DNA from 4 places in the Klebsiella sp. F11 genome. Region 1 is predicted to be linked to each of the others. Evidence: predicted binding sites of a transcription regulator. Region 1 holds the regulator's gene; each other region holds the start of a gene.

Region 1 (4,210 bases):
CGGCTAAGGCGGCGCCACACCATCGTTTAATCTGGGAGTTGATATGTCTGCCAAACATCCGGTGATTGCCGTCACGGGCTCCAGCGGCGCGGGAACAACCACCACCAGCCTCGCCTTTCGCAAGATCTTCGCCCAGTTGAATCTGCGTGCCGCCGAAGTCGAGGGCGATAGCTTCCATCGCTATACCCGCCCGGAAATGGACATGGCGATCCGCAAAGCGCGGGATCAGGGGAAACACATCAGCTATTTTGGTCCGGAAGCGAACGACTTCGGCCTGCTGGAAAATACCTTCCTCGAATACGGGCGTAGCGGAACCGGCCAGTCGAGAAAATATCTGCATACCTATGACGAGGCCGTGCCGTGGAATCAGGTGCCGGGCACCTTCACGCCCTGGCAGCCGCTGCCGGAGCCGACCGACGTCCTGTTTTACGAAGGGCTGCACGGCGGCGTTGTCACGCCACAGCACAACGTGGCGCAAAACGTCGACCTGCTGGTGGGCGTCGTGCCTATCGTCAACCTGGAGTGGATTCAGAAGCTGATCCGCGACACCAGCGAACGCGGGCATTCCCGCGAGGCGGTAATGGATTCGGTCGTCCGTTCGATGGAGGATTATATTAACTTCATCACCCCGCAGTTCTCGCGCACCCATATCAACTTCCAGCGGGTCCCCACCGTTGATACGTCGAACCCCTTCGCCGCCAAAGGCATTCCCTCGCTGGATGAAAGCTTTGTGGTGATCCACTTCCGCAACCTGCAGGATATCGACTTCCCGTGGCTGCTGGCGATGCTGCAAGGGTCGTTTATCTCGCATATCAATACGCTGGTGGTGCCGGGAGGCAAAATGGGGTTGGCGATGGAGCTGATCATGGCGCCGCTGGTGGAACGGCTGATGGCGGGGAAAAAGATCGGTTAAGCCGTTAGCAACCCCGGCGACGACGCAAGCCGGGGCGACGGGCTGGCCATTCGGCTTAGCCCTCAATAACCTCGTACGAATGCGTGATATTTACCGCTTTTTGCAGCATCAGCGCCACCGAGCAGTATTTTTCCGCCGACAGGTCTACCGCCCGCGAAACGGCCGCATCCTTCAGCTCGCGGCCGGTGACGATAAAATGCAGGTTGATGTGGGTAAACAGGCGCGGCGCCTCTTCCCGACGCTCTGAGGTCAGCTTCACCTCACAGTTGGTCACATCATGGCGTCCTTTTTGCAAAATTGAGACCACGTCGATGGCGCTACAGCCGCCGGCGGCCATCAGCACCATTTCCATCGGGCTCGGCGCTTTATCCCCGGAGTTGCCGTCCATCAAAATCTGGTGGCCGGAAGCCGACTCACCGATGAAGGTTAGCCCTTCGACCCATTTCACACGAGCTTGCATAAAATTTAACTCCAAGGTTGCAATTTTCCTGACAGATTACGCGCACATAACAAATCTGGCAACGGAAGGCGACCTGCATCATGCTGAAGCGAGACACCAGGAGACATGCGGCAAAAGCTATGCTAAAACAGTCAGGATGCTACAGTATTACATTGATGTACTGCATGTATGCAGAGGAATTCACATTACAGGCTGCAGAAAAATCACCAGCCAGCTTCCCAGGCATAGGGAAACAATACGATTGCATGCCCGGATGCCGTGTAGTGTCGGCACCCGGAGATAGCTTATAACAGAGGATAACCGCGCATGGTGCTTGGCAAACCGCAAACAGACCCTACCCTCGAATGGTTCTTGTCTCATTGCCACATTCATAAGTACCCATCTAAAAGCACGCTGATCCACCAGGGTGAAAAAGCAGAAACGTTGTACTACATCGTCAAAGGCTCTGTGGCTGTGCTCATCAAGGATGAAGAAGGTAAAGAGATGATTCTCTCTTACCTCAACCAGGGCGATTTCATCGGTGAATTAGGCTTGTTTGAAGAAGGCCAGGAGCGTAGCGCCTGGGTACGTGCGAAAACCGCATGTGAAGTGGCCGAAATCTCCTATAAAAAATTCCGTCAGCTGATCCAGGTTAACCCGGACATCCTGATGCGTCTCTCGTCGCAGATGGCCCGCCGTCTGCAGGTTACCTCTGAGAAAGTGGGTAACCTTGCCTTCCTCGACGTCACCGGCCGCATCGCCCAGACGTTGCTGAACCTGGCAAAACAGCCTGACGCGATGACCCACCCGGACGGTATGCAAATCAAAATTACCCGTCAGGAAATCGGTCAGATCGTCGGCTGCTCGCGTGAAACCGTTGGCCGTATCCTGAAAATGCTGGAAGATCAAAATCTGATCTCCGCGCACGGTAAAACTATCGTCGTCTACGGCACGCGTTAAGCTGATAAAACGGCGTATTGCCCCTGCAATACGCCGTTTCTGTTTTCCCTCTATGTGGCGCAGGCTGATTTACCACCCTGAAGTCAACTACGCACTGCGGCAAACGCTGGTGCTGTGTCTGCCGGTCGCAGTTGGCCTCCTTCTCGGTCATCTGCAGCAGGGCCTGCTGTTCTCGCTGGTTCCCGCATGCTGCAACGTCGCCGGTCTTGATACGCCGCATAAGCGTTTCTTTAAACGCCTGATTATTGGCGGCTCGCTTTTTGCCGGCTGCAGCCTGATCGTTCAGCTCCTGCTCCAGCATGATATCCCGCTCCCTTTAATTCTCAGCGGCCTGACCCTGCTCCTTGGCGTCACGGCGGAAATCAGCTCGCTGCACGCGAGGCTGCTGCCCGCCTCGCTGATTGCCGCCATCTTTACCCTGAGCCTCGCCGGCAATATGCCGGTCTGGGAGCCGCTGCTGATCTACGCGCTCGGCACGCTGTGGTACGGACTATTCAACTGGTTCTGGTTTTGGCTATGGCGCGAGCAGCCGCTGCGCGAATCGCTCAGCCTGCTGTACCGGGAGCTGGCCAACTACTGTGAAGCCAAATACAGCCTGCTGACCCAGCATATCGACCCGGCAACCTCGCTGCCTCCTCTGTTGACCCGCCAGCAAAAGGTCGTCGATCTGATCACCCTGTGCTACCAGCAGATGCATATGCTAGCGGCCAATCAGCGTAACGATCATAAGCGCCTGCTGCGGGCGTTTCAGGTTGCCCTCGATCTCCAGGAGCATATTTCCGTCAGCCTGCATCAGCCGGAAGAGGTGCAGAAGCTGGTCGAACGCAGCCACGCGGAAGCGGTAATCCGCTGGAATGCGCAAACCGTCGCGGCGCGGCTGAGGGTACTGGCGGACGACATCCTGTACCACCGCTATCCGCAACGCTTTAACATGGATAAGCAGATCGGCGCGCTGGAGAAAATTGCCTCGCAGCACCCCGACAACCCGGTCGGGCAGTTCTGCGCATGGCACTTCGGCCGCCTTGCCAGGGTGCTACGCACCCAGCGGCCGCTGTACGCGCGTAACCTGATGGCCGATAAGGAGCGGCGCCTGCCGCTGCTGCCTGCGCTGAAAAGCTATCTCTCTTATAAATCGCCGGCTTTGCGCAGCGCCGCCCGCATCTGCGTGATGCTCACCGCCGCAAGCCTGATGGGCAGCGCGCTAAACCTTCCCAAACCCTACTGGATCCTGATGACGGTGCTCTTCGTTACCCAGAACGGCTACGGCGCGACGCGGGTCCGCATCGTCCACCGGGCGGCGGGGACCCTTGCCGGCCTGGCGATTGCCGGACTAACGCTGCACTTCAACGTCCCGGAGGGCTATACGCTGACCGCGATGCTGATTATCACGCTATTGAGCTATCTGATTATTCGCAAGAGCTACGGCTGGGCAATGGTGGGCTTTACCGTCACGGCGGTGTATACCCTGCAGCTGCTAACGCTCAACGGAGAACAGTTTATCGTCGCCAGGCTTATCGATACGCTTATCGGGTGCCTGATCGCCTTCGGCGGGATGGTATGGCTGTGGCCGCAGTGGCAGAGCGGGCTGCTGCGTAAAAACGCCCACGACGCACTGGAGGCGGACCAGGAAGCCATCCGGCTCATTCTCAGCGAAGACCACCAGGCGCCGGCGCTGGCCTATCGGCGGATGCGCGTCAATCAGGCGCATAACTCGCTGTATAACTCGCTGAATCAGGCGATGCAGGAGCCCGGCTTTAACTCACGTTATCTTGACGATATGAAGCTGTGGGTCACCCATAGCCAGTTTATTGTCGAACATATCAACGCCATGACCACGCTGGCCCGCGAGCACAATATGCTGACGCCGGATCTGGCCCGCCGCTACCTTGAATCCTGTG
Region 2 (4,210 bases), 1.1 Mb from region 1:
GCTGAACAGGCGGCGCTGCAGGCCGATAAACGCATCACCAACACCGAAGGCGGCAGCTTCAACAGCCACTACGGCATTAAGGTATTCGGCAACAGCCACGGCATGCTGCAGGGCTACTGCTCAACCCGCCATTCGCTCTCCAGCTGCGTTATCGCGGAAGAAAACGGCGATATGGAGCGTGATTACGCCTATACCATCGGCCGCGCGATTGAAGATTTGCAGTCGCCGGAGTGGGTCGGCGACGAGTGCGCCCGCCGCACCCTCTCGCGCCTGGCGCCGCGCAAGCTCTCGACGATGAAGGCGCCGGTGATTTTTGCCAATGAAGTGGCGACCGGGCTGTTTGGTCACCTGGTCGGGGCGATTGCCGGCGGCGCGGTGTACCGCAAATCGACCTTCCTGCTTGACGCGCTTGGCACCCGGATCCTGCCGGAGTGGCTGACCATCGAGGAGCATCCGCATCTGCTGAAAGGGCTGGCGTCAACGCCGTTCGACAGCGAAGGCGTGCGTACGGAGCGGCGCGACATCGTTAAGGACGGTATTCTGACGCAGTGGCTGCTGACCAACTACTCGGCGCGCAAGCTGGGCATGAAGAGCACCGGCCACGCGGGCGGCATTCACAACTGGCGAATCAACGGCCGCGGCCTGAGTTTTGCAAAGTTGCTTAAAGAGATGGGTACCGGGCTTGTCGTCACCGAACTGATGGGGCAGGGTGTCAGCGGTGTTACCGGCGATTACTCGCGCGGCGCATCCGGTTTCTGGGTTGAGAATGGCGAAATTCAGTATCCGGTAAGTGAAATCACCATCGCCGGAAATCTGAAAGATATGTGGCGTAATATCGTGACCGTCGCCGACGATATCGAAATGCGCAGCAACATCCAGTGTGGTTCCGTGCTGCTGCCAGAGATGAAAATCGCCGGGCAATAATGGCGTGTTATACCGGATTGTTCAGGCTACGGCCTGAGGAGTAACGGGTATGTAAGGGCGCCCAGGTGGCGCCTTTTCCTTGTGCTTAAATAATAAAAAAGGAAGTGAGCAATGTGTAAAAAACTGTTAGCAGCGCTGGCTGTCTCAGCCCTGGCGATGGGTTCAGCGTCGGCGTTTGCCGCCGATCTGGGCGAGGATATGGATACCATCGCGCAAAATCTGCAGGTGGTGCAGAAGGCCTCTGATGCCGGTGAGCAAAAAGCGGCGCTGACGAAGATGCGCGACGCCGCCGCCGATGCGCAGAAAGAGACCCCGCCGAAGCTGGAAGGTAAAGCCGCGGACAGCGCGGAGATGAAGGACTATCGCCACGGCCTCGATATCCTGATTGGCCAGATTGACGGCGCCCTGAAGCTGGCCAATGAAGGCAAGGTCAAAGAGGTGCAGGCCGCCGCGGAAGAGTTCAAAACTACCCGTAATACCTACCACCAGAAGTACCGTTAAGTTCTTTTCCAGGAGGTATCAGCCGGTACCTCCTGCACGTCGTCCTTGCATAAAACCCAATCCCTGTCACATTTTCCAGCTCTTCTCTGCCGCCTTTTCGGCCGCTTCCGCTCGCCAGCTCAGTGGCTAGCTTGTGACCCTCATCACGCCGTTTGGCCGTAAATGGCAAATTTAGGCCAATTATGTGCAATGGATCGCATCTTCCGGCGGCCTTTCCACTTCGAAGTGGAAAACAACTCGCTACAAACTCCTCTCCCCCGGCGTTAGTTTTGTCCCCAGAGACATCAACGGGGTAAGACAAGTGAATAACGGAGCGGTAACACACGACGTAGGGGAGCAGGCAACGCAAACCGAGCAGCTGGCCGAGAAGATGCTGCAGCAGGTTTATACCCTGTTAGGTCGCCGTAACATCATCCCCAACGCCGTTCAGGAGCAGATGCTGACCTCCCACGTGCGGGCTATGGCCCACCGGTCAATTAGCGGCGAGCCGCTGCCGGAAGTGGACGCCAGCCTGTTTGAAGAAATTTCAGAAGATTCAATGATGCTGGCCCGCGAAGTGGTCGCGCAATTCGGCAACCTGCCAGAGGAAGAGTCCTGGCTGCTGTCCGTCCACTTCGAAGTCGCAAAAGAAAACCTGTAAGGAGCTAAAAAATGGAACAAATCACCTTAGTTATCGGCGATCGCCTGGGTAAAGGACAGAAAGTTGCCGCTGGCGCGGAAAAAGCCGGAGCTCGTGCAGTCGTGGTTCCGGGCGTTGCCGCTGATATGAAGCTGGGCGACGTGATGAAAGCAGAAAACGCCACCTTCGGCATCTCCTTCTGCGGCAGCGGCGGCGCAGGCGCCATCACTGCGCAGAACAAGCACGGCTACAAAGCGAAATACGGCATGCGTTCCGTTGATGAAGGCGTTACCGCCATCAACGAAGGCTACAACGTTCTGGGCTTCGGTTTTATGGATAAAGAAGAGCTGGGCGAGCGCCTGGTCGAAGCCTGGAAAAAGAAATACGGCGTCTGAGCATGAAAGAGCAATTCACCACCACGGTGAGCGTTACGGGCAAAGGCGAGAGCAAAACTCGGGCGTTCGCCGATGCCCTGAACCACGTGCAGGCGGCGGTGATGAAAACCTCGCCGCACATTTTATTGCGTATTGAGCCACAGGATGTGGAGGTTGTTCATGCGCGTGAAGCGGTGCGCAAAGAAGCGTTTTTATTCTTCTTTCTGCGCCGTGAACGACGGACCTACAGCGTGGAGCTGAACGTTACCGTCAACGTGACCGCCATTAATCTCGATAAAGTGGATTTCGTCACGCAAACCTGATTTTCACCATAGGGTTAAACTATGTTCCTGATAATTTTAATAAAATCGCTCATTATCGGCGGCCTGGTTGGCGTCGGCGTGGGCGCCGGAGCGGCACGTATGTTTCATGCGCCCACCACGCAAGGGATGGGCGCATTTCGTACGTTGGGCGAGCTGAACTCCTGCGAAGGCGATCCGGCTTCCCACTTCTCCTTTGGCCTCGGCTTCTTCTTTAACGCCTGGGCTTCTTCCGTTGCAGCAGGCTCCTTCACCCAGGACGTCGACCACCGCATCATTCCTAACTGGGGCGCCGCCGCGCTGATGCTGAAAAACCGCAACGTCGGCGAAACGCTGCACGATCCGAAGAAGATGGCGATTGCCTGCGGCATCATCGGCATGTTCGTGGTCTCCTTCCTTAACCTGACCGCCTCTTCCGTGCCGGAAGCGCTGCAGGTCACCGCTGTTAAGGTTCTGGTGCCGGCGGCTAACCTGCTGGTTAACACGGTGATGCCGGTGATCTTCTGGCTGGCGGCCATCGATGCCGGGAAAAAATCGGGCTTCTGGGCCACCATTTTCGGCGGCGCGGCGCAGCTGATTATGGGTAACGCCGTGCCGGGTCTGGTGCTGGGGATCCTGATCGGTAAGGGCGTTGAAGAGAGCGGCTGGCATCGCGTCACCAAAGTGATGATGTCCGCCATTGTTGCGCTGTTCGTGCTGAGCGCCTTCTTCCGCGGCTTCGACATTAAGACCCTGCAATCCTTCCACCTGGGCGTACCGAACTGGCTGGATCTGATTCACAACTCGCTCAGCGGCAAATAACAGGAGCCTCTAAATGGAACAGAATAAAGGTTTTTGGTATGCCGACTGGTCGTTCCCGATCTTTGTTGGCCTGCTCTCCTCCGGCGTCTTCGCCGGGACGCACATGTACTATCTCTACGGCATCGGCGCGTTTAACGAAGTGGCCTTCGTGGCGATGCTGAAAGCGGGCATCGATACCGGCGCCTACGGGGCGGTCGCGGCGTTTGGCGCCAGCTTCCTGTTTGCGCGCATCATCGAGGGTTCGCTGGTGGGGATCCTCGATATCGGCGGCGCGATTCAAACCGGTATCGGCCTCGGCGTGCCGGCGCTGCTGCTGGGCGCGGGCTTCGTCTTCCCGGTCGCCAACTTCGGCGCCTCGCTGGCTACCGGCCTGGCGCTGGGCCTGGCCGTTGGCTACATCATTATCCTGGCGCGTAAGTTCACCATCAATCAGAGCGACTCCACCTACGGCGCCGATGTCATGATGGGGGCCGGTAACGCCTCCGGCCGCTTCCTTGGGCCGCTAATTATCCTCAGCGCGATGACCGCCTCGATTCCTATCGGTATCGGTTCTCTGGTCGGCGCCCTGCTGTTCTACATCTGGCAGAAGCCGATCACCGGCGGCGCCATCCTCGGCGCGATGATCCTCGGCTCTCTATTCCCGATTGCTATTGGTTAAGTCCTGCGGGCGC
Region 3 (4,210 bases), 580 kb from region 1:
TGGTGTCGCTATTGTGACCCGCGCGGGGCAGCTGAAAGAGCGCAAAATGGGCATTAAAGCCGAAGACTTCAATCTGAAAAAAGGCCTGCTGCTGGCGGTGATGTGCGGGATTTTCTCGGCGGGGATGTCGTTTGCGATGAACGCCGCCAAACCGATGCACGAAGCCGCCGCGGCGCTGGGGGTCGACCCGCTATACACCGCCCTGCCTAGCTACGTGATCATCATGGGCGGCGGCGCGCTGGTAAACCTCGGATTCTGCTTTATTCGGCTGGCCAAAGTGAAGAATTTGTCGATAAAAGCGGACTTTTCACGGGCAAAACCGCTCATCGTCGCCAATATTCTGCTTTCCGCACTCGGCGGCCTGATGTGGTACCTGCAGTTCTTTTTCTACGCATGGGGCCACGCCAGCATTCCGGCGCAGTACGACTATATGAGCTGGATGCTGCATATGAGCTTCTACGTGCTGTGCGGCGGGCTGGTTGGGCTGGTGCTGAAGGAGTGGAAAAACGCCGGGCGGCGTCCGGTCAGCGTGCTCAGCCTCGGCTGCGTGGTGATCATTATTGCCGCCAATATCGTTGGCCTTGGGATGGCGAACTAAATCGCCTGGGCGGCGACGCGACTGCGTTGCCGCCACTGTCCCGGCGTCATGCCAATCTCACGGTTAAAGACCACCGAAAAGTAGTTACTGTCTTCAAATCCGCACTGCATGGCGATTTCGCCGATCAGCCGCTCCGTATGCTGCAGCAGATACTGCGCGTGGCAAATTCTCAGCTGACGTAAATAGTGGTTGATCGTCATCCCCGTCTGCTGGCGAAACTGCTGGCGCAGGGCGCGCTCGCTGCACGCCTCCCGTGCGCAAAAGCGATCGAGAAAAAAAGGCCGGTTCAGGCTGCCCGCCAGCTCGGTCAGCAGTTTATCAAGGAGGGCTTCGCTTTGGGTCGCCGCCAGGTTGTCGGTCGCATAGCGATGCCGGTGCAGGCTCAGCGCCAGCTGGGCGAACAGCAGTTCGGCCATCTGGTTGGCCTGGGCGTCGCTGCGGTTGCTCTCCTGCTCAAGCAGGGTAATTACCTGCCGCACCTGGGTCATACCGGAGCTGCCAATTCGCCAGTGCGGAAGCCACGGCGTACCGAACAGGCCGGGAATATGGGCCGCCCAGTCAAAGTTGAGCCGCAGCCGATCCGGGCAGTAGATGACGTTTTGCAGGACCAAATCGTTAACCGAGGCGTAGGAGTGCTTATCTTCGGCGCGGATATAGAACAGATCGCCGCGGGTAATGCGCCACGGGCGATCGTTAAGCACGTGCAGGCCGTTTCCCCGCCATACCAGCACCAGTTCGCAGAACTCGTGGGTATGCTCGGCGAAAACGTTTTGCGGGTAGCGATCCGCTACCGCCACCGCCTGAGAGGGCGAGGCAAAAAACTCATCTTTGCGAAGAATCAACTGACCGGCCACCGCGACAACTCCAGGCGCAAATAACGTTTCATTATTCGCATTTTTGCTCGCTAAAACGTTGACTGCTCTCGCGTTACTGAAGAATGGCGTCGCGCCCCTGGCGGACATCGCGCGGCGACCAGGAAAACTCTCGGCGAAAAAGCGTCGAAAAGTGGTTACTGTCGCCGAACCCGCAGTGATAGGCGATATCCGTGACGCTGTCATCGCTGTGGCGCAGCAGGTGGCGCGCCTTCATCAGCCGCACCCGGTTCAGGTAGCGCTGCGGCGTCAGGCCGGTCTGCTGCTTGAGCTGGCGATGCAGCGTACGCAGCGACAGTGAAAACTGCGCCGCCACAGCTTCCCAGCAGACATCCTCGGCAAAGTGATCTTCCAGCCAGGCCATCAGGTGATTGAGCCGCGCCTCGCTATCGGCGGCCCCTTCCGCGAGGCTGCTTTTGCGCAGCAGCACCAGTAGCTGCATAAAGAGAATTTCCCGGCTGGCGATGGTATGCACATCCGACTCGGCGCCGAGGCCTTCCATCTGGTTGACGATCTGCCGCACCTGCTGCAAAGCCCCCTGATTAACCCGCCAGTGCGAGAGATAGTTGCCTTCCTGCTCCTGCGGCAGCAGCAGGTTCAGGCCGTTCAGAAAGCGAAAGGCGTCCGGCGCGCGGTAGAGCACGTTGGTCAGGCACAGATTATCGGTATGTTCATAAAGATGGCGGTCGCGATCGCGAATAAAGCACACCGAGCCGCCGCTGATGGTATAGGGCTGGCCGTTGAAAACGTGGATCCCCGTCCCGTGCTCGACGATAACAATTTCATGGAAATCATGATGATGTTCCGGAAACGCCGGCTGAGGGAGGCGTGGCTCAATAGCAACAGCAGAAGTCCCGGACTTAAAGAAATCCACACTGTGCAATATGGTCATAGCAGCTCCCTCGTAATGAGAAATGTTATCAATCAGTGTGGCAAATAGTAATTAAGGACCGGCAATCCGACCTTCAATTTTTGACCGCAAACGGCGTAAAGCCTGCCGGTTTTTCAAGAAACAGCCGGAAAGATCCGGAACTGCGGACAGCGTCACATCACCCGCGCCCATAGCGACAGAATGAAACTGTGAGCTCTCTCACTGTCACCTTTGCTTTCTTGCCAGCCGGGAAATTTCCCTGTCCGTGGCAAGAAGGTGCGCGACCGGCGACTTTTTTAGACTGCTGGCAATGATTTTTAGAAGGATCTCTGCCATGAGTTTTCGTCATTGTGTTGCCGTTGATTTAGGCGCCTCCAGCGGGCGGGTGATGCTCGCCCGCTATAAAAGCGGGCAGCGTGCGCTGACGCTGCGTGAAGTCCACCGTTTTACCAACAGCCTGCACAAGGTGGACGGCTACGACTGCTGGGATATCGATAGCCTGGAAGGCGACATTCGCCGGGGGCTGGAGAAGGTGTGCGCGCAGGGCATCCTTATCGATAGCATCGGCATTGATACCTGGGGCGTGGATTATGTCCTGGTCGACAAGCAGGGCCAGCGCGTCGGCCTGGCGGTCTCCTATCGCGACGCTCGCACCCTCGGCCTGATGCAGCACGCCGAAGCGCAGATGGGCCGCGCGGATATCTATCGCCGCAGCGGCATTCAGTTTCTGCCGTTCAACACCCTGTACCAGCTGCGCGCCCTGGTTGAGCAGCAGCCGGAGCTGGTGAGCCAGGCCGCGCACGCGCTGCTGATCCCGGACTATTTCAGCTTCCGCCTCACCGGCCAGATGAACTGGGAATACACCAACGCCACCACCACCCAGCTGGTCAATATCAACAGCGATAGCTGGGACGAAGAGCTGCTGAACTGGAGCGGCGCGCCGCGCGAGTGGTTCGGCACCCCGACCCATCCCGGCAACGTCATCGGCCGCTGGAGCTGCCCGCAGGGCAACGCGATCCCGGTCGTCGCCGTCGCCAGCCACGATACCGCCAGCGCGGTGATCGCCGTTCCGCAGCAGGACCCGGACGCCGCCTGGCTCTCCTCCGGCACCTGGTCGCTTATGGGCTTTGAAAGCCAAACCCCCTACACCGGCGACGATGCGCTGAAGGCCAATATCACCAACGAAGGCGGCGCGGAAGGCCGCTATCGGGTGCTGAAAAATATTATGGGGCTGTGGCTGCTGCAGCGGGTGCTGAAAGAGCAGAACGTCAGCGACCTGCCCGCGCTGATTGCCCATACCGCCGGGCTCCCTGCCTGCCGTTCGGTGATTGACTGCAACGACGCGCGCTTTATCAACCCGGCCAGTATGAGCGCCGAGATTCAGGCCGCCTGCCGTGAGTCCGGGCAGCCGGTCCCCGCCAGCGACGGCGAGCTGGCGCGCTGCATTTTCGACAGCCTGGCCCTGCTCTACGCCCGCGTGCTCGGCGAGCTTGCCCGGCTGCGGGGGCGTCCTTTCAGCCAGCTGCATATCGTCGGCGGCGGCTGTCAGAACGCGCTGCTCAATCAGCTGTGCGCGGACGCCTGCGGCATTACGGTTATCGCGGGCCCCGTCGAGGCCTCTACGCTCGGCAATATCGGCATCCAGCTGATGACGCTAGACGAGCTGAACAACGTCGATGATTTCCGTCAGGTAGTGCGCGACAACTACGCGCTCACCACGTTTACCCCTAATCCTGAAAATGAAATTGCCCGCTTCGTTGCGCAGTTTCAGCCACAACAGACCAAGGAGCTTTGCGCATGACCACTCAACTTGAACAAGCCTGGGAAATCGCTAAACAGCGCTACGCCGCCGTCGGCGTGGATGTCGAG
Region 4 (4,210 bases), 1.4 Mb from region 1:
CTTTGCAATCGGCGGCAACCCGGAAGCGGCGAAGGTTTCAGGGGTTAACGTGGCCCTTAACCTGCTGATGATCTATGCCCTGTCCGGCGTGTTTTACGCCTTCGGCGGGCTGCTGGAGGCCGGACGAATCGGCTCGGCGACCAACAACCTCGGCTTTATGTACGAGCTGGATGCGATTGCGGCCTGCGTTGTCGGCGGCGTCTCCTTCAGCGGCGGCGTGGGGACCGTGCTCGGCGTGGTCACCGGTGTTATCATCTTTACGGTGATTAACTACGGGCTGACCTACATCGGGGTGAACCCGTACTGGCAGTACATTATCAAAGGCGCCATTATTATCTTCGCCGTCGCGCTGGACTCACTGAAATACGCGCGCAAAAAATAACGTTCGATGCTTATCAGGCCCGCGCAGTGCGCGGGCTTTTTTTTGGCTGTCTTATCGTAAGGCGCGGCCCGCTACTTCTCTTTTTGCAGCTGCAGCAGCTGTTCCGGGGTCACCGCCGGGTAGGACTGGGCGCCCTGCGGAACCTCCTGCTGCGCCGGAATCGGGATCAGCGGGCCTAAAAAGCGCGGCTCGCGTTTGAAAATATAGAGGTCCGCGAGGGCGCCGAAGCGCGCGCCGAACTCGCGCAGGCGCACGTTCCACATATCTTTCGGCGACGGCACCGCATAGCACTGGGCCTGAATGCCCATATGCAGGGCGATAAACAGCGCCCGCTCGCAGTGGAAGCGCTGGGTGATGATAATAAAATCGTTGGTATCAAAGACCTTGCGGGTGCGCACGATCGAGTCGAGGGTGCGGAAGCCGGCGTAGTCGAGCACGATATCCGCCGGATCGACGCCTGCTTTAATTAAATCCCGGCGCATGGTCATCGGCTCGTTATAGCTCTGCAGCGCGTTATCGCCGCTGAGCAGCAGATAGTTCACCTTGCCGCTGTTGTAGGCGTTGAGCGCGCCCTGGATGCGGTAGCGATAGTATTGATTGATGACCCCGGTGCGATAGTACTTGGCGGTGCCGAGCACTACGCCGACCTGACGATAGGGCAGATCCTGCAGCTCATCGTAGATGTAGGGCGCGGTTTTCCAGCTCATCCAGCGGTCAAGACCCAGCACGGTCAACAGCAGCAGGCCGAACAGGACTAACAGGCTGTATAACACGCGCTTTAACATTAACCTGGCTCAACGGTAGACAATGGAGTGTTCAGGCTACTTTACCCGCCGGACAAGAGCAAGAAACCATCGTTTGATTGCGGGGATTTTCAACAATACGGGCCGAGGCCCGCATAATGTGTGATTTAGCCGAGCAGGACGCGGTCGATACTGTGGCAGCCAAGGGCTTTCAGCGTGGCCGCGGTGGCATCCCACTGGATCAACGGCGCATCGGCCTTTTCAGCAAGAATGGCCCGCTGGATATCGGCATAATCATAGCCGTTCAGGCTAAGCAGATTGAGCGCGCCCTGCAGCGGCGGCAGCGTCGGGTTAAAGGCGGCGTTTTCGGCATAGCTGCCGGCGAAGAGGGTGCCGTCCTTCAGCTCAAGCGCGACGCCGGACGGCGACTGGCTGTAGGGCATATGGCTGCGGTTTGCCGCCTGAATTGCCGCCTGCGCCAGCGCATCTCCGCTCGGCGGGAAGCCGTGATCCTGCTCATCCATCAGCAGCGTTTTGATCTCCAGATCTTTTGGACCAAATGCGTCCGGCAGATAGTGCTGCAGCGAATGCGCCTCGCGGCCCGGCAGGTGGATGCGCAGCGCCTGGCTACTGTTGAGCTCATTCATAAACTGGCGACAGTGGCCGCAGGGCGTGTAGTTAACGGTGATGGCCAGCAGGGATTTTTCGCCGCGTAGCCACGCATGGCTGATGGCGCTCTGTTCCGCATGAACGGTTTGCTGCATGGTGGCGCCGAGGAATTCCATATTGCCGCCGAAATACCAGCGCCCGCTGATGCCGCGCGCGATGGCGCCAACGTTAAAATGCGAAAGGTCGGCGCGCGCGCAGGCTGCGGCCAGCGGCAGCAGGGCGAAGGCCAGCGCGTCCTCGTCCAGGCCAGACGCGCGCTGCAGCGCGGCGACCTGCTCTGCCTCGAGCATGGCCGGGAAATGCGGGTCGCTGAGCATCGGGGCGATAGCCGTCTGCAGGTCTTCCGCCAGTTGCGGGAGAGCAGCTTGAAAACGTGGGTGCATGGCGTTGCCTCATAACAATGTAATGGGAATCTAGTGTACGGGCGGCGATGGCCTGTATATGTGATTAATATCTCATTGTTTATGCAACTCTATTACGTTGCATTAATAATTGTGAGTTTAATCACAATTTATCCCACTAAAGCTAAAACCACCGGGAACAAAAACGGTGCGATCAGGGAAGTAATAATCCCGCACAGCACCAGCGCCAGCGAGCTGAAGGCCCCCTCCTGGTAGTCCAGCTCCGCGCAGCGGGCGGTGCCCAGCGCGTGCGAGGCGGTACCCATCGACAGGCCGCGTGCGGCTTTGGTATGGATGCGCATCAGGTTTAGCAGCGTATGGCCGAAAACCGCGCCGAGGATGCCGACGAAAATAACGCACACCGCGCTGATCGCCGGGATGCCGCCGATGCTGCCGCTGACCGCCATCGCAATCGGCGTCGTGACCGATTTCGGCATAACCGAGGCGGCGATCTGCGGCGTCGCGCCCATGAGCAGCGCCACGGTGGTCCCGGTCACCATCGCCACCACGCTGCCGATAAAGCAGATGGTAATAATCGATTTCCAGCGGGCGCGAATTTGGTGCAACTGCTCGTATAAAGGAAAGGCCAGCGCCACGACCGCCGGCTGCAGCAGATCGTTGAGGATCTTACTGCCCTGAAAATAGCGGTCGTAAGAGATGCCGCTCACCAGCAGAAAGGGAATAATGACCACCATCGCCACCAGCAGCGGGTTGAGCAGCGGAAATTTAAAGCGCGCGGCCAGCCTGCGGGCGAGGAAAAAAACGATCAGCGTCAGCGGCAGCGACCACCAGATTTCATGCATCATTTTTGACTCCCTTTTTGGCCAATCACTTTGCGTCCTCCATGCACCAGGTGGGAGCTCCAGCTGACGACCAGAAAAACCACCAGCGTGCTGATGGCGCAGGAGACGGCGACCGGGCCGAGCTGCGCGCGGAGCAAATCCCAGTACTGCATCACGCCCACGCCGATGGGCACAAACAGCAGCGCCATGTAGCGAATCAGCACGTTACAGCCGGGATTAACCCACTTCGGCGGCATAATCTGCAGCGCCAGCAGCACGAACAAAATTAGCATCCCGATAATGCTGCCGGGGATGGTGATTGGCAGCAGGGAGGCGATAAAAATCCCGGCGTATAAACAGGCGTAGATCAGGACAAAAGCCCGCAGGTACTGCCAGATAATAATCAGTGATTGACGCATGGTAATAACCCTTGATGAACCACATTCATCATACAATTAAACCCCAAAATGTGCTACCGGTCACATCATGAATTATAGGCATAGCCGGAATAGAGCAATGGAACCCTGCGCGCGGGCAGGGCCACGGCTATGACTCCGTCGATAAATAATCAAGAAACCGGCTGAGGGCAAGCGATGGCGTGTCACTTTTTCGCCAGAATACCCCGACGCTACCTTTTTGTATGATGCGAGGCAAATGAAGAATTGCCGGTCGCCGCCGTTCGGCAAAGCGCTGCGGCCTGCGCCAGGGGCGGCGGGAAAACCGCACGGGACCCTTTCAACCGGCACGGAGAGGCGCTACCATAGCGCCTCTTTTTTCCGGGCAATGAATAACAATATGCGGGTACTACTGGCGCCGATGGAAGGCGTGCTCGATTCGCTGGTGCGCGAGCTGCTGACCGAAGTCAACGATTACGATCTTTGCATCACCGAATTTTTGCGCGTGGTGGACCAGCTGCTGCCGGTAAAATCGTTTTACAGGCTCTGCCCGGAGCTGCATCACCACAGCCGGACGCCTTCCGGAACCCGCGTGCGCGTGCAGCTGCTCGGGCAATATCCGCAGTGGCTGGCGGAGAACGCCGCCCGGGCGGTGGAGCTCGGGTCGTGGGGCGTCGACCTGAACTGCGGCTGTCCGTCGAAGCTGGTTAACGGCAGCGGCGGCGGCGCGACGCTGCTGAAGGACCCGGAGCTGATTTACCGCGGCGCGAAGGCGATGCGCGAGGCGGTTCCAGACCACCTGCCGGTGACGGTCAAAATTCGTCTGGGCTGGGACAGC

What was found. Region 1 encodes CRP, which controls carbon source genes, mostly activating them, when cyclic AMP is high. Its sites were predicted from a motif close to ATGTGANNNNNNTCACAT; they were not measured.
Region 2: a site for CRP is predicted at 1,608-1,625, ahead of AC1M2H_RS24600 (glycine dehydrogenase). Genes of this name have one in related genera too.
Region 3: a site for CRP is predicted at 2,503-2,520, ahead of rhaS (HTH-type transcriptional activator RhaS). Genes of this name have one in related genera too.
Region 4: a site for CRP is predicted at 2,236-2,253, ahead of cdd (cytidine deaminase). Genes of this name have one in related genera too.

What each region holds. Positions count from the first base shown of each region.
Region 1 covers NZ_CM160060.1:414,383-418,592, reverse strand. The annotation lists gene AC1M2H_RS02050 (YheU family protein) at 1-7, shown strand, start outside; gene AC1M2H_RS02045 (phosphoribulokinase) at 44-913, shown strand; gene AC1M2H_RS02040 (OsmC family protein) at 969-1,373, opposite strand; gene crp (cAMP-activated global transcriptional regulator CRP) at 1,680-2,312, shown strand; gene AC1M2H_RS02030 (YccS/YhfK family putative transporter) at 2,365-4,210, shown strand, end outside.
Region 2 covers NZ_CM160060.1:5,006,930-5,011,139, reverse strand. The annotation lists gene pmbA (metalloprotease PmbA) at 1-924, shown strand, start outside; gene cybC (cytochrome b562) at 1,036-1,425, shown strand; gene AC1M2H_RS24600 (glycine dehydrogenase) at 1,727-2,065, shown strand; gene AC1M2H_RS24595 (SFCGS family glycine-rich protein) at 2,077-2,439, shown strand; gene AC1M2H_RS24590 (DUF4312 family protein) at 2,442-2,741, shown strand; gene AC1M2H_RS24585 (DUF4311 domain-containing protein) at 2,763-3,539, shown strand; gene AC1M2H_RS24580 (DUF4310 family protein) at 3,553-4,197, shown strand.
Region 3 covers NZ_CM160060.1:5,495,344-5,499,553, forward strand. The annotation lists gene rhaT (L-rhamnose/proton symporter RhaT) at 1-598, shown strand, start outside; gene rhaR (HTH-type transcriptional activator RhaR) at 595-1,452, opposite strand; gene rhaS (HTH-type transcriptional activator RhaS) at 1,526-2,362, opposite strand; gene rhaB (rhamnulokinase) at 2,676-4,142, shown strand; gene rhaA (L-rhamnose isomerase) at 4,139-4,210, shown strand, end outside.
Region 4 covers NZ_CM160060.1:1,797,618-1,801,827, forward strand. The annotation lists gene mglC (galactose/methyl galactoside ABC transporter permease MglC) at 1-382, shown strand, start outside; gene sanA (outer membrane permeability protein SanA) at 454-1,167, opposite strand; gene cdd (cytidine deaminase) at 1,293-2,177, opposite strand; gene AC1M2H_RS08985 (CidB/LrgB family autolysis modulator) at 2,306-3,001, opposite strand; gene AC1M2H_RS08990 (CidA/LrgA family protein) at 2,998-3,396, opposite strand; partial or broken gene AC1M2H_RS08995 (LysR family transcriptional regulator) at 3,524-3,679, opposite strand; gene dusC (tRNA dihydrouridine(16) synthase DusC) at 3,773-4,210, shown strand, end outside.